One region of the Paenibacillus hamazuiensis genome, then DNA from elsewhere that is predicted to be linked to it. Evidence: riboswitches for the same ligand, from Rfam matches in the RefSeq annotation. Region 1 holds a riboswitch; the other holds the start of a gene.

What was found. Region 1 has a riboswitch for FMN ahead of ribD (bifunctional diaminohydroxyphosphoribosylaminopyrimidine deaminase/5-amino-6-(5-phosphoribosylamino)uracil reductase RibD). Riboswitches for the same ligand answer to the same signal wherever they lie in the genome.
Region 2: another riboswitch for FMN. It lies ahead of MYS68_RS16890 (DMT family transporter); the one in region 1 lies ahead of ribD (bifunctional diaminohydroxyphosphoribosylaminopyrimidine deaminase/5-amino-6-(5-phosphoribosylamino)uracil reductase RibD).

Annotation. Positions count from the first base shown of each region.
Region 1 covers NZ_JALRMO010000001.1:1,899,750-1,907,238, forward strand. The annotation lists gene MYS68_RS08180 (spore germination protein) at 1-30, shown strand, start outside; gene lysA (diaminopimelate decarboxylase) at 178-1,518, shown strand; gene MYS68_RS08190 (SulP family inorganic anion transporter) at 1,735-3,186, shown strand; gene MYS68_RS08195 (peptidylprolyl isomerase) at 3,317-3,754, shown strand; gene MYS68_RS08200 (hypothetical protein) at 3,864-4,526, opposite strand; FMN riboswitch at 4,727-4,905, shown strand; gene ribD (bifunctional diaminohydroxyphosphoribosylaminopyrimidine deaminase/5-amino-6-(5-phosphoribosylamino)uracil reductase RibD) at 5,135-6,244, shown strand; gene ribE (riboflavin synthase) at 6,251-6,913, shown strand; gene MYS68_RS08215 (bifunctional 3,4-dihydroxy-2-butanone-4-phosphate synthase/GTP cyclohydrolase II) at 6,955-7,489, shown strand, end outside.
Region 2 covers NZ_JALRMO010000001.1:3,836,344-3,843,832, forward strand. The annotation lists gene MYS68_RS16870 (ABC transporter ATP-binding protein) at 1-234, opposite strand, end outside; gene MYS68_RS16875 (ABC transporter substrate-binding protein) at 239-1,303, opposite strand; gene MYS68_RS16880 (Nif3-like dinuclear metal center hexameric protein) at 1,334-2,377, opposite strand; gene MYS68_RS16885 (Na-translocating system protein MpsC family protein) at 2,993-3,355, opposite strand; gene MYS68_RS16890 (DMT family transporter) at 3,470-4,426, opposite strand; FMN riboswitch at 4,584-4,733, opposite strand; gene MYS68_RS16895 (serine O-acetyltransferase) at 4,693-5,019, opposite strand; gene MYS68_RS16900 (hypothetical protein) at 5,201-5,992, opposite strand; gene MYS68_RS16905 (glycoside hydrolase family 55 protein) at 6,325-6,576, opposite strand; gene MYS68_RS16910 (family 78 glycoside hydrolase catalytic domain) at 7,232-7,489, opposite strand, start outside.

The DNA of each region.
Region 1 (7,489 bases):
AAGACGCTGGACAACACGCGTCAACGATAGAACCTTTTTTACGGAAAAAGGGGCCGTTTCCTTGCTTTTCATGGAGATGGCTTCTTTTCGTCTGTTGTCAGTTTCCGCCCCATATGATACCTTAATATTAATGCATTTGGGTCCTTTTTTAACGTCATGGTAGAGGAGAAACTTTTTATGTACATGCACGGTACGAGCAAAATTAACGATAAAGGCCATTTGGAAATCGGCGGCTGCGATGCGGTCGATTTGGCGAAAACGTTCGGCACGCCGCTGTACGTGATGGACGAAGCGCTCATCCGCCGCCGCTGCCGCGAATTCGTGGACGCGTTCCGGACATCGGGATTGAAATTCGAAGTCGCATACGCGAGCAAAGCGTTTTGCACGATGGCGATGTGCCGGATCGTCGAGGAAGAGGGCATGTCGCTGGACGTCGTGTCCGACGGCGAGCTGCATACGGCGCTGCAGGCCGGATTTCCGGCGGAGCGCATTCATTTTCACGGCAACAACAAGACGCCTCACGAGATCGAGATGGCGCTCGATGCGAAGATCGGCTGCTTCGTCGTCGACAACTTCGTGGAGCTGCATATGCTGAATGCGCTGGCCGGGGAGAAGCGGGTCAAAGCCAAAATGCTGTTCCGCATTACGCCGGGCGTCGAAGCGCATACGCATGAATTCATTTCGACCGGACAGATCGATTCGAAATTCGGATTCGACATGGGGAACGGGGCGGCTTACCGCGCCGTGGAGGAAGCTTTGAAGCTTGAGCATGTGGAGCTGCTCGGCGTGCATTCCCATATCGGCTCGCAAATTTTCGAGGTAGCCGGCTTCCAGGCCGCGGCGGAGAAAGTCGTTGCTTTTGCCGCGAAAGTGCGCGATGAGCTGAACGTCACGTTCAAGGTGATCAACCTCGGCGGCGGATTCGGCATCCGTTACGTCGAAGGCGATACGCCACTGCCGGTATCCGATTATGTCGGCGCGATCGTCAGCTCGGTAAAAACGGAATTCGGACGCTTCGGCTACCCGGTGCCGGAAATATGGATCGAGCCGGGCCGCAGCATCGTCGGCGATGCCGGCACGACGCTGTACACGGTAGGCACGTTCAAAGATATTCCGGGAGTGCGCAAGTACGTATCCGTAGACGGAGGAATGACGGACAATCCGCGTCCGGCGCTGTACCAGGCGCAATACGAAGGGATGCTGGCCAACCGCGCGGGCGATGCGAACGAAGAGGTTGTATCGATCGCCGGCAAATGCTGCGAGAGCGGCGACATGCTGATCTGGGACATCGAGCTGCCGCGCGTCAGCTCCGGTGACATTCTCGCGGTTGCCTGCACGGGTGCTTATAACTATGCGATGGCAAGCAACTATAACCGCATTCGCCGTCCTGCCGTCGTTTTCGTAAAAGACGGGCAGGCGGACGTCGTCGTCAAACGTGAGTCTTACGACGACATCGTCGGCAACGACGTCATTCCTGACCGGATGAAGCAGGTCGTGAAGTCGGTGCAACAAGCTTGATTTTTTTAAGCAGGAGTCCTTCCATTTCGGGAGGGCTTCTTTTTTTCGAACCAATTTTGGGAAAAAGGATGGAGAAACATGCACATTTTATGTATAATAAAACCCGTTGACTATCGGACCCGACTTTTCTGAAAGTGAAAAGTCATTGAAACTGCCTTCTGATCTTCCTAATGCGAACGGACCTAAAATAGAGATAGAGGAGTGGAGCTTATTTTGCTGTATCAAAAACTGAAAAACGCCTGGTTCTCCAACATCCGAAGGGACGTGCTTTCCGGCATGACCGTAGCTTTGGCGCTAATTCCGGAAGCGATTGCCTTCTCCATTTTGGCGGGGGTGGACCCGATGGTCGGCTTGTACGCATCGTTTTGCATCGCCGTGACGATATCTATCGTAGGGGGCAGGCCGGGGATGATTTCGGCGGCTACCGGGGCGATGGCATCGCTGATGGGACCGATTATCGCCAAATACGGCATCGAATATTTGTTCGCAGCGACGATTTTGACCGGCATCATACAATATGTAATGGGTTTGCTTCGGTTCGGCAAGTTTATAACGTTCATTCCGCAATCCGTAGTCACCGGTTTTGTCAATGCGCTGGCGATCATTATTTTTATGGCCCAGCTTCCGAACTTCCAAGGAGCAAACTGGCAAATGTACGCCATGGTGGCGGGGACGCTGGCCATCGTGTACTTGCTGCCGCTGCTTACGAGGGCCGTGCCGTCGGCGCTTGTCGCGATTATCGTGATGACGGTTATTTCCGTCACACTTGACCTGGATTTGCGCACGGTCGGCGATATGGGCGAAATTAGGCAGGCTTTGCCGTTTTTCCATGTTCCGGACATAACGTTGTCCTTTCAGGTTATATGGAGCATCTTGCCGTTTTCGTTGGCGCTGGCGGTGGTCGGCATTACGGAGTCGCTGATGACCGCTACGATCGTTGACGAAATGACGGAAACCAAAAGCGATAAAAACAAGGAAGTCAAGGGCCAAGGCATCGCCAATATCGTATGCGGCTTTTTCGGCGGGATGGCCGGCTGTGCCATGATCGGACAAACGGTTATCAACGTAAAATCAGGAGGAAGAACGCGGTTATCCACCTTCGTCGCCGGCGTGTTTCTGCTGTTTTTGATCATGGTGCTGGGCAATGTTGTCAAACAAATTCCGATGGCCGCACTTGTTGGCGTCATGTTTATGGTGTCTATCGGTACGTTTGATTGGGGATCGCTTCGTAACCTGACCAAAATCCCGCGCAGCGACGCACTCGTTATGGTCGTTACGGTGGCGATTGTGGTGGCGACGTCGGATCTGGCGATCGGCGTTGTATCGGGCGTCGTACTAAGCGCGCTGATCTTCGGCTGGCGGTCGGCGAAAATCAAGGCTCAGGCATCGTTGGAAAACAACGGAGCAAAGGTGTACCGCATCACCGGGCAGCTTTTCTTCGGGACGATGCTGCATTTTGTCGATTTGTTTGATTATAAAAACGATCCGGATTCCGTCATCATCGATTTCGGCGCTTCGCACGTTTGGGATCATTCGGCGGTCACCGCCATAGCCAAGGTGGTCGCCAAATACGAGCAGCTGGGCAAAAAAGCGTCGATCGCCGGCTTAAACGAGGAGAGCCGGAAGCTGGTGGACCGGATCGGTCTGGCGGCAACGTCCGGTCATTAAAGACAAAGAGGCGCTTCGGCCGGTCCGAAGCGCTTTTTGTATATACGAGGTTACGCCACCCGATTTTGATTATCGGCGCAATTGGTGTAGAATAACAATTGCATAAATTTTTTTATAAAGGAGCATCCAAATGGCCAAAAAAGGTAAAATTACCCTTGAAAAGGGCGGAGAAGTGCATATCGATTTCTTTCCGGAGGAGGCGCCGAACACGGTAGCCAACTTTGAAAAGCTGGCGAACGAAGGTTTCTATAACGGCCTGACCTTCCACCGCGTCATCCCGGGGTTTGTCGCTCAAGGCGGCTGCCCGAGAGGCAACGGAACGGGAGGACCGGGCTACACGATCAACTGCGAAGTCGACACAAACGTCAGCAAGCACGAGCGCGGTACGCTTGCTATGGCTCATGCCGGACGCAATACGGGAGGCAGCCAATTTTACATCTGCTATCAGCCGCAGCCGCATTTGGACAAGCAGCATACCGTATTCGGCAAAGTGACCAAAGGGATGGAATTTATCGATGCCGTGAAGCCGGGCGACAAAATGTCCGAAGTGAAAGTTTGGGAAGAATAATAGCGCTGCAAGGACAACCTTCATTTTTTTTCGGAGGTTGTCTTTTTTGTTTGGAGATGTAAAACATGGGTTCGTTTGGAAAGAATGGTAACTATCGTCCGTTCCTTGCTTAGAAGCATCTAAGTTCAGTAACTTTGTTGTTTGCGTCTACAGCAAATTGCAGCGATTTGCAAAAGGAAGCTAAAAATCGAATCGCCAACTTATCTTTTATTGCATCTTCAAATATCCACTCATTGACATAAACGCCAAAACTGTCGCCCTTAACAAGGTGACTTTGTTGGGGAAAACGGGCCAGCGACTCTTGATTTATATCCATATCAAGCTTAGTTATTTGATCTAAATGAACCGAAAACCAATTTAGCGTTCTTGGTTTGGGCGGTGCATCATCATCACTGAATTTATCGCCAAACATTTCGTACGCAATTTGATTAAAATTATGTTCGGCAATTGATTTACTAACAATGGCTGCGGTACTTTCCTTAATTGACATTAAATTAATTTCTGTAACCTTCTTCGCATAAGTTATTATCCGAATATCATTAAAATGTGGGGCAATTTGTTTCATAATAATATCGCAATTTTCGTTTGAATGGACAGGAATTTGGATAAAAGCATGTTTGCCGGCAGCTAAAGCGCTGAAACAATAATATTGAGCGATATAGGAAATATCGTTCACTGCTTCCGTTGAGCTAACCTTATTTATTTCCATTTCGCTAATGTTTCCGGGGGCTACGGGAGTGTCCAATAAGCCGGCAGGATAATACCAAGTCATTTATATCCCCTCCTTGGGGCAAACAAATATTTACTTAATCATACACGGACGGTGTTCAGTGCAGCAAATGATATCGGCGAGAGCTTACGTTTATCGATGCGTGAACGATTAGTGAAATAAATAAGATGAAAATTTTTCATGACGAAGTAGACATATCTTGCTTGAATAGGTATACTATGCAATAAAGCTAAAAATCAATACGTTTCCTTCGGGGCGGGGTGCAATTCCCCACCGGCGGTGATATGGCCACCTGTGAAAGATTGGTTCTTTCGCGTGGCGGCCGTTCAGTCCGTGACCCGTGCCGCGTTTGCAACATGCGGCCGGTGGACTCGGTGCAACTCCGAGACCGACAGTATAGTCTGGATGGGAGAAGGAAAAAAATTCGGAATGACAGCCGGGTTTGTTATGTACTTTTTTTCACAAAAGCGCCGTAAGTGCGGTAGAGGTGTTTGCCGTGCCTGGATTTATTGTTTTTGTGTTTTTTAGTACAGGCAAACAGAGGCTCTGTTTCCGCATTTTTTCGTGCTGCTCCCTGAAGCCCCTTTGTACAAAAAGGCGGCTTTTTTGCATTTTATTCTCATTTTGCAACCGGCAAGGGAGGGGATAAGTTGGAGCTGTTAAACGATGAATACTATATGAGACTGGCGCTTCAGCTCGCGGCCGGACCCGCGGGGCAGACGGGCATCAACCCGAATGTCGGCTGCGTCGTCGTCAAAGACGGGCGGATCGTCGGCATGGGTGCCCATCTGCAGCGGGGTACCGCCCATGCGGAAGTGCATGCGCTGAATATGGCGGGCGACCAGGCGGAAGGCGCCACCGCCTATGTGACGCTTGAGCCGTGCAGCCATCACGGCCGGACGCCGCCGTGCTGCGACCGGCTCATCCGCGAGAAGGTGAAGCGGGTCGTCGTCGCTTGCAAAGACCCGAATCCGCTCGTTGCCGGAGAAGGCATCGCGAAGCTGCGCAGCCACGGCATCGAGGTCGAGGTCGGGCTGCTGGAGCAGGAAGCAGTGAAGCTGAACGAAATGTTTAACAAGTACATCGTCAGCAAGCTGCCGTTCGTCACGCTGAAGACGGCTAGCACGCTCGACGGCAAAATCGCCGCGAAAACAGGCGACAGCAAGTGGATCACCGGCGAAGCGGCCCGCGCCTATGTCCACACGCTGCGCCACCGTCACCAGGCGATCATGGTCGGCATCGGCACGGTGCTGCACGACGATCCGCAGCTGACGACGCGGCTGACGGTGCCGGGGCTGCATCCGGTGCGCATCGTCGTCGATTCGCTGCTGCGCATCCCTCCGGAGGCGAAGCTGGTCACGGACCGCACGTCGGAAACGATCGTGCTGGCGACTGAGCAAGCGCCGGGCGACAAAGCGCGGCGGCTGCAGGAGCTCGGCGTCACGGTGCTGATCAGCGGAAGCGGGCCGCAGGTCGATCTGCCTCAGGCGATGAAGCGGCTTGGCGAGCGCGAAATCGGCTCGATTTTGCTCGAAGGCGGCGGGACGCTGAACGGCGCGATGCTGACTCAGCAGCTGGTCGACAAGCTGGTGCTGTTTTTCGCTCCGAAGCTGATCGGCGGGTATGACGCGCCCGGAACTTTCCGATTCGCAGGCTTCGAACGGATGAGCGAGGCGCTCGAGCTGGATCGCGTCACGGTCGAGCAGTTCGGCAAAGATTTATGCATCAGCGGTTATCCCCGCTACGAAAGAGAGGTGTAACCATATATGTTTACCGGCATTATAGAAGAAATCGGCGCCATGCGGCGCATTTCCCGGCAAGGGCAAGCGATGGTGCTGTCGATCGGGGCGAAACGGATCCTCGAGGACGTTCATCTTGGCGACAGCATTGCGGTTAACGGCGTCTGTCTGACCGTCATCGCATTTGACAGCGATTCGATTACCGTCGACGTCATGCCGGAAACGTTCCGGCGCACGAACCTGCGCAAGCTCGCCGTCGGCGAACCGGTCAACCTGGAGCGGGCGATGTCCGCTCAAGGACGATTCGGAGGCCATATCGTGCAGGGGCATGTGGATACGACAGGGACGATTCGCTCGCGCATCCCTGAGGAAAACGCGGTGGTCTATACGGTGGAGCCCGCCGACCCGGCGGCGCTCAAATACGTCATCCCGCACGGGTCGATCACGATAGACGGGATCAGCCTCACCGTTGTGCAGGTGACGGACTCTTCCCTGACCGTGTCCATCATTCCGCATACGCTCGCGCAAACGGTGCTGAAGTGGAAGCAGCCTGGCGACGAAGTCAATTTGGAGTGCGACGTTCTGGGCAAATATATAGAAAAGCTGCTGCTCAGCAGGCAGCCCGGCGAGAGCGCCGCTCCGACCGGCAGGCTGACCGCTTCGTTTTTGGCGGAGCACGGGTTTATGTAAGTTCAAGCAATTACTATATAGAGAGGCCAGGTGAGATAGGCATGGGAGAAATCAAGTTTCATTCGATTGAAGAAGCGATTTACGATTTGATGCTCGGCAAAGTGATCATCGCCGTAGACGACGAAGACCGCGAAAACGAAGGCGACTTCATTGCGTTGGCCGACAAGGCGACGCCCGAAGTGATCAACTTTATGATCAAGGAGGGCCGCGGGCTCGTCTGCGTTCCGATTACCGAGGAACGGGCGCAGGAGCTTGATTTGCCGCTGATGGTCGCGAAAAACACCGACTACCACGGCACGGCGTTCACCGTTTCGGTGGACCATGTGGAGACGAGCACGGGCATCTCCGCATTCGAGCGGGCGCGCACCGTCAAGGCGCTGATCGATCCGCAGGCGAGACCGCAGCATTTTCGCCGTCCGGGGCACATTTTTCCGCTGATTGCGAAAAACGGCGGCGTGCTGCGCCGCGCCGGACATACGGAAGCCGCGATCGATCTCGCCCGCATGTGCGGATCGTATCCGGCTGCGGTCATCTGCGAGGTGATCAAGGAGGACGGGGAGATGGCCAGGGTGCCGG
Region 2 (7,489 bases), 1.9 Mb from region 1:
GACCTTGGGGGAGGTGCCGGTCACCTCCTGCCCGTCGATCGACACCTTGCCCTTGGTCGGCCGGTACATTCCGGAAATGAGAGAAAGCATCGTGCTTTTCCCGCAGCCGCTCGGACCTACAATGCTGATGAATTCTCCCGCATCGATCGATAAGTTGATGTCGCGGATCGCCTCCGTTTCCTGCTTCGGCGTAAAGTAACTGAGGCAGACGCCCCTTAATTCGATTTGCGCCATAGGCTTATTTCCCCGCTTTCCCGATGTTTTTCACAAAGCTCATGTCGACGACGGCATCCATATTTGCGATTTTTTGCTCCGGCTTGAGCACCCCGTTTTCGATCAGCACCTTCTGCAGCGTCTCAAATTGAGCAGCCGTAAGCTCCGGGGAGGCCGGCCATGTATCCTGCTTTTTGTAGCGGTCGATGGATTGGATGATGACGTCTTTGGGCGTGCCGTCAAAAAACGGAGCCAGTGCGGCGGCGATGTCGTCCGGAGAGGCGGTGTTCAGCCATTTTGTCCCTTTGGCGACGGCATTGACGAATTTTTGAATCGTTTCGGGATTGTTTTTAATAAAATCCGACGTAGCCACGTAGGAGGTTTCCGGAAACTCGCCGAACGCTTGTCCTACCGAGGTGACATAGTGGGCTTTCCCTTCCTTTTCCAGCGTAGAGGCAATCGGCTCGAACACCTGGATAAAATCGCCTTTTCCGCTGCCGAAGGCGCCGGCCATAGCCGTGGAAGCGATGTTCGTCACCACGTCCGCCTTGCCCACCTTCTCCTGCTGCAGCTTCGTATTCAGCACCATTTGCGGCGCGCTCCCCGGCCTCCAGCCGATCACGGTTTTTCCTTCCAGGTCGCTCCACTTAAACCCGTTCAGCTTGCTGCGCGACAGCAGGAAGGAGCCGTCCTTCATCGTCAGCTGGTGGAAAATTTTCAGCGTTTTATCCCCCTTCTGGTTGTAAATGTAAATGGCCGTCTCCGGACCGACCAAAGAAATATCCGCGGTGCCGGCAATCAGGGCTGCCGCCCCTTTATCGGAACCTTGCGCGGTGTTCATGTCTACATCCAGACCTTCTTCTTTAAAAAAACCTTTTTGCATCGCGATATAATGAGGTGCATAAAAGATGGAACGGATGACTTCGGAAAATTTGACCGTCTTGAGCGTTCCCGTTTTGCCCGGTTCCGGCTTTGGCGCAGAAGCCTGCTGGGTTTTGGGCTCGGCCGCGGGGGCCGACCCGCAGCCTGCGGCAAGGGCAAGCAGCACGGCGGAGAGCAGCAAACTGGCGGTTTTCTTCATGTTTCTCATGGTTCATCGTCCTCTCTTCATATGTATGGGTTATATGTGAACCGCACGGGGCGGCTTGGCGACCAGATGCGTTTCCGCCATTTGCCGTCCGTATTCGGCCATTTGCCGGTGACCGATGTCCTGCAGCGCCACGGCGGTGATGCGTTCTCTCAGCAAAAACACCTCCACCTGCGGAAGCAGCATTTCGAGCGCGTAAGCCAGAGGAAGCCCGTTTTCCATAATTTCCACCGAATGCGGATTGCCTACGATAAAATTCAGCCCCCGCTGCCTGGCCAGCTTCACGAACTCATGATCTTCGCGGACGCGGCTGATGCTGACGATGATCGTATCGGTTTCCGGATACATGCGGAGCGCCGTTTCCAAATGCTCAAGCGAAAACCCGGTGTGCGGGAAAAAATGCAGCACGTGCCTGACCGGACTGTCCGGAGTTCCGCTCAGCAGCTTCGCCGGGTTGGCCAGCGTCGCCTCCTGCAGCGACGGCTCTCCGCGGATCGCCCGCTCCGCCTCCAGCATGCCGAGGTCGATGTCCCTGCCCATAAATCGGTCGATTCGCGCCAGGATGTCCCCGGCGGTGCGCACGTCGTCCAGGGCTATTCCTTTATGCAGCACGTTGCCCGGCAGCCCGCAAAACGAAATGTCCGTTTTCAGCTTGCGGTGCCCGTGCAGCAGCGTCAATCCCGGGTGAAGCCCGTGAAACGCTTCGTGCATTTCGATCAAGGCGAGGTTGTACAGCGGCAAATAGTCGGCAAAAGGCACCCCGCCCGAGCTGGCGGCATCCGCTACGGGATGGTGGACGACGATCAGGTCGAGTTTCATCGCGGAAGCCAGCTCGATCACCGATTCCGTCAAGGTCATGCCTACCCCGATGCGGGTTACCGGCTTGAGCTTGTCGCCGAAAACAAGTCCGGGTATCTCGATCACACTTTTTCCCGGTATATTGGACGATTTCATGACCACGTACGGATTGCGGCCGGAAGTCACCTCGTTCCAGTCCATAACCATCCGCCCTTTTGAGATCGCGTTTAACGCCTCGAGCACATCCGCCACGTTCGTGCGGGCTTGTTCCATTTTCATGCGCGTTCATCTCTCCCTCGTTGCTTTATTGAGCTGCAGCTCGGTATCGAACAAGCTCTTATATCGTTTTTTTCAATGAAAAAAACCGCCATCATGAGCATACGGGTGCCGTTCAGACCCGAATATGTCATAAGTAGCGGCTGCAAAGCTCTCCCCGGGGAGTTCTTTAACACCTGCTATTTAGGTATGGCGCCGCGCGGACAAAATGGAAGCGAATCTCTTTTTTTGAAAAAGGAATCGACGCCTTAATGCCCTCAAACGCCATACGCTGCCTAAGCATGTTTAAATAACTACGATATAAAGCGCTTACATCGTATATTACCACAATTCGCCAAACATAGCCATACCAATTGCATATTGTATACAACTTTTTTTCTAAAAAAATGTCGGACCCGCTCGGAGGCAAAATGGAATCCGGCCTCTTTTTCCTAAAGGACCCAACTCCTTAATGCCACATCAGAACGATACCTGACATCTTTTTCGACAATTTAGAAGTTTTTAAGTTCATATCGCCGATTTATGTTATATAACATAACATATACTTTCCGCATAATCAATATATCAGCGAAAAAATTTTAAAATCAACCGCTTTTATGTTATGTTCGCGTTATATAATCATTCGACGGGCTGATCCAATACAATGACGGTCCCCGAATATTCAGTCACAGGGTCGTAGTCTTTGAGCACAAGCCTCACTTTCAGGCCAAGCGTTTTCTCAAGCTGCTCCTTCAGCATTTTTTTGTTCGCCTCCATCAGCAGCGAGTCCACGCTGGCCGTAATGCTGCGGTGCGATTCGTCCAATATCTTCAATGCGGGTATCCGTTTATGGGTCGCAAAAATAAACACCTTGTCCCCGGCGATATCGATTTTTTGCGATTTGATGCCGATTCCGAAAATTTCCTGGTTGATCGAATTGTAAATTTTAATAATTTCCTGTTTCAACACGCCGATCGAATATTGACCTTTCACCGAAATCATCTCCCCGTTTTGCATTGGCTTCGCTTATCCTTTATTTCTACGGATGCCGGGACATTCCTTCCTGCATGGAGAAGCGGCCCTATGCCATTTTGGCACGAGGACCGCATAAAGGAGTCATGGAGCTTGAGATTCTTCCCGCGAAACGAAATACAGCGCAAACCAAATCAATGCAAAGCCGGCGAGCTGCGGCATCGTGACCGGCTGGTGAAATACAAGCCAGTTCAGCAGCACCCCTACGGCCGGAAAAGCAAGCTCAGCCAGCGTGGCGTAGGACGCCTTCGTCCCGGACAGCCCTCTGTAGTAAAGCAGCAAGCTGAGCAGTCCCGGTAAAAACGCCTGGAGCAGCAAATTGCCGGCAGTGGCCATCATAGGAACCGCCCCGGACGGCATGTGCCACGGAGCTCCTTCCGTCCACGTCACCGCGGCAAGCAGCGGCAGCGCGAGCACAAAACGGACGGCCGTCACCGTCTCGAAGCTCATCCGGTCCAGCAGCAGCCGGCCCATCACCGTCGAACCGCCCCACAGCGCCGCGGCGCCGACGGACAATAAGCTGCCCCAAGCAGCCAGTTCGGCCCAATGGCCAACCGGCAGCGCAAGCCCGAAGGTCAGCATGTAGGCTCCGGCAAGCGCCATGATAAGCAGTGCCGGGAATGTCCTTGGCAGCGCCTCCTTCAGCACGAAGCGGGCCATGCCGATGGCAAACAGAGGCTGAATTTTTTGCAGCAGCAGCACCGTATTCGGATTGCCATGTGCGAAAGCCGACGTGAACAGCATTGTGGCCACCGCCGAGCCTCCCCAGCCGATGAACAGCATCGCCAGCAGGTGCTTCGGCAATAGTCCGCGCAGCTCGGAGCGGCGGCGCCAAAGCACCGGCAGCGCGAAGACAAGCAGCAGGATGTGCTCCAGCAGCACCAGCTGCGCCGATGTCAGCGTTTTGAGCAGCAGGATGCGAAACAGCGGGTCGATGCCCCATAAAGCGGCACCGATGACGACCAGCATGATCCCGTTTTTCGCGGTGGTTTCCGCCCGCACCGTTGCACCGGACGGATTGTACAGATTGGCTCTCTCCATATTCATCTACCTCCTGTGGCTTTCCGCGGGAAAGCCGGTTTGGTTTATGAATAGGACCCTTCGCAAGAAGAATGCCCCGCTATCCATAAGGATTAACGGGGCATTTCCAAACAAGCCTAGTCCTGGTTTTTTCAAAAAAAACCGGACTATGCCTGTTTAGGACCTTCTCCCATCCGGACTGTACCGTCGGCTTTGGAATTGCACCAAATCAGTCGCATGCTGCCTGAAGCGGCACGCGAGTCGCGGGCTCGGATGCGCGGGCATCCTCACCGCCGGTCGGGATTTTCACCCTGCCCCGAAGGTCCGTATTCATTTTTAATCATTTTGTTACGCGGAATGATTGACGAAATATTATCATTGAAAAATGAAAAAAGCAAGGTTTTTTTCAACCTTGCTTCGTGGCCGCTGAGCTTCTTTAAGATGCGGGCGGCGTTTCCGCCGATAGTCACATTTTGATATATAATGCAGTTATCTCCGATGACAGCCGTACTACCGATAACGGTACCCGCTCCGTGCATGATGGTAAATTTCTTGCCGATTTTAGCGGCCGGATCAATCTCAATCGCGGTGAACGCTCTTGTAATCGATTGCACAACATAAGCAGCTGTCTTCCATCCCTGTAGTGCAGTTTATGCGCCAGCCGATAACCTCTGACCGCATTCCAATTTACTGAAAAAAGAGCCCGGATAATTTGGGTTAACATTACCAATCACCTTTTTAACCGAATTTCGTTCCAATTCACCGTTATGATACATATTGTATCACAATTTGACTTTACGGTAAAGCACCTTCTATCTTGATAAACCCGGTGATCGGTTTAGAATCCGGAACAGAGATTTGTATGGACTGATTGGTTCTGGAAGTTGAAGTAATCATAATATTCGAATTTGGCAAGCCTGTGCTGTTTGCGGAGATAAATAATGGAATAGGACTGATGTTGCCATATGGCAATATTAGATTCTTGGGCAAGTTGAGTTTTTGCGGCGAGCCGGGAATGCCTACATACCTGGTTAAGCCAATATAGATTGTGGCGTAAGGCTTTAAATGATTGCCTGCCGTCCCGCCCTGCTTAATGACCGTTAACCTGGCCTCTCCGCTGACAGGAGCGTTAGTTACCGTTGCATTTTGTTTTTCAGGGAAAAGCGCGGAAGGGTAACCCGTAGAAGGTCCGAAATCAAAGTCTTCCATCTGGAATCCGCCGAACCAAGAAGCGTCGTTCATGTGAACATACCAACTATTTACATCGCCTTTCTGAAATCCCGACGCCCCGGGATAGTAATAATTAATTCCTGTGCAATGACCGATTTTCACGGCATAATCTCTGGGGTATTGCGGCAGCTTGAAGTTCGAATTCCAGCTGAAGCCCACATTTTCGAATCTGGAGTTCAGTATTCCTCCTCCATCGACACCGATATTCCAGTTTTCTGAATAGATCGCGGCATTTCCAATCGCCTCGAACCTGGTGTGCATCAGCCTTGCGTCGTACATAATAAATTGTTTTGGAAAATTTGTTGTGAAAGCCTCCTGATAGATACCGAACGGAGAATAACCTAGATGTGTCCGCATGATGAAAGTATCCCTCATTCTCCAGCACCCGATAGAAGCCCAGCTATTTCCGGTAAGGATAGAGTTAATTATAGAGTTGTCACCTTGACAATTATAGAAATATACCCCGTAAATTTTCGGTAGCGAAGCAATTTTGAATTGTATTATGGTCGTTATTGTATACAAATCCCGCGTTGAATCCTCTTACCATTATATTCTCGACGGTGGTAGCCCCGTTAAGTTGTACCCCATGTTGTTCGATCGGCTTGACACTCAAGGTTTAACTCCGAAATCAGCTCTTACCTGCAGATCTTTGAACTGAGGTTTATTTTCCCAAGATGCCCTCTTGATATTTATCGCGGGGGTATTCGCCGGAAATTGTTGTTTTTCGTTAAGTACAATACTGTTGATTTCCATCCGGAACCCTCAACGATTATGCTATCGAATTCCAGCTGCTCGGAAAAATTATATTTTCCCCGGGGGAAAAACAACTTTTTACCTGATTTTTGAGCCTCTAAAATAGCGGCTTTTATTGCCGCAGTATCATCGTTTGTTTTATTGCCGTAAGCCCCAAACTCCTTTACCGATATATAATCGGATCCCATGGTAAAAACCTCCTCCGATGAAAAACTTGGGAACATCATCGTTGCAGCAAATAAAAAACGCCGGAAGTCCTTATAAATAAAGAATTTTCCGGCGTTATAATTTCCATGTATACGATTTTTCTGTCGCGAAGGTTCATATTCGATTGAAATAATTTTACCATGGGACAAACAGAAGCTACAATGTGCATTCAAACAGTTTTTAGCAAAAGGACATTTTGCGGCTTTCTTCCGGCTTTCGGCTTGCCGCTTCGCTCTCCGGACGGGCCCTCGCCGGCTGACAGCGCATTTTCGCGCTCTCGAGCTCGGGCGGAGCCGCTTTCGCGTGCCGAGAGACGGTTTTTACCGGCTTTCGGCTTGCCTCCCGCTCTCCGGACGGGGCCTCGCCGGCCTGAGAGCGCATTTTCGCGCTCTTGGGCTCGGGAGGAGCCGCTTTCGCGCGCCGAGAGACGGTTTTTCCGGCTTTCGGCTTGCCGCTTCGCTCCCGGCCGGGCCCTCGCCGGCCTGAGAGCGCATTTTCGCGCTCTCGGGCCCGGGCGGAGCCGCTTTCGCGTGCCGAGAGACGCTTTTTCCGACTCTCGGCTTGCCGCTTCGCTCTCTGCCGGGCCTTCGCCGGCCTGAGAGCGCATTTTCGCGCTCTCGAGCCCGGGCAGGCACGCTATCCAATAACCCGCACGAAGCGGTACTCGCCCGAACCGAGGGCAACGGCCGCACCCTGCTCCCCCGACTCTACGATCATAACGCCCTTCGCTTCCGCAAGAGGGGCTTCGCTTTCCGTCCAGCTGGCCGCACCGGCTCCGGGAAGCCGGAGAGTCGCCGTCGTATTGGCCGGAACCGTCACGTTGATCTCGAGCATATGATCGCCTTCCATCTTCCATGACGACGCGATTTTGCCGTACATCGACTCCAGCGACGC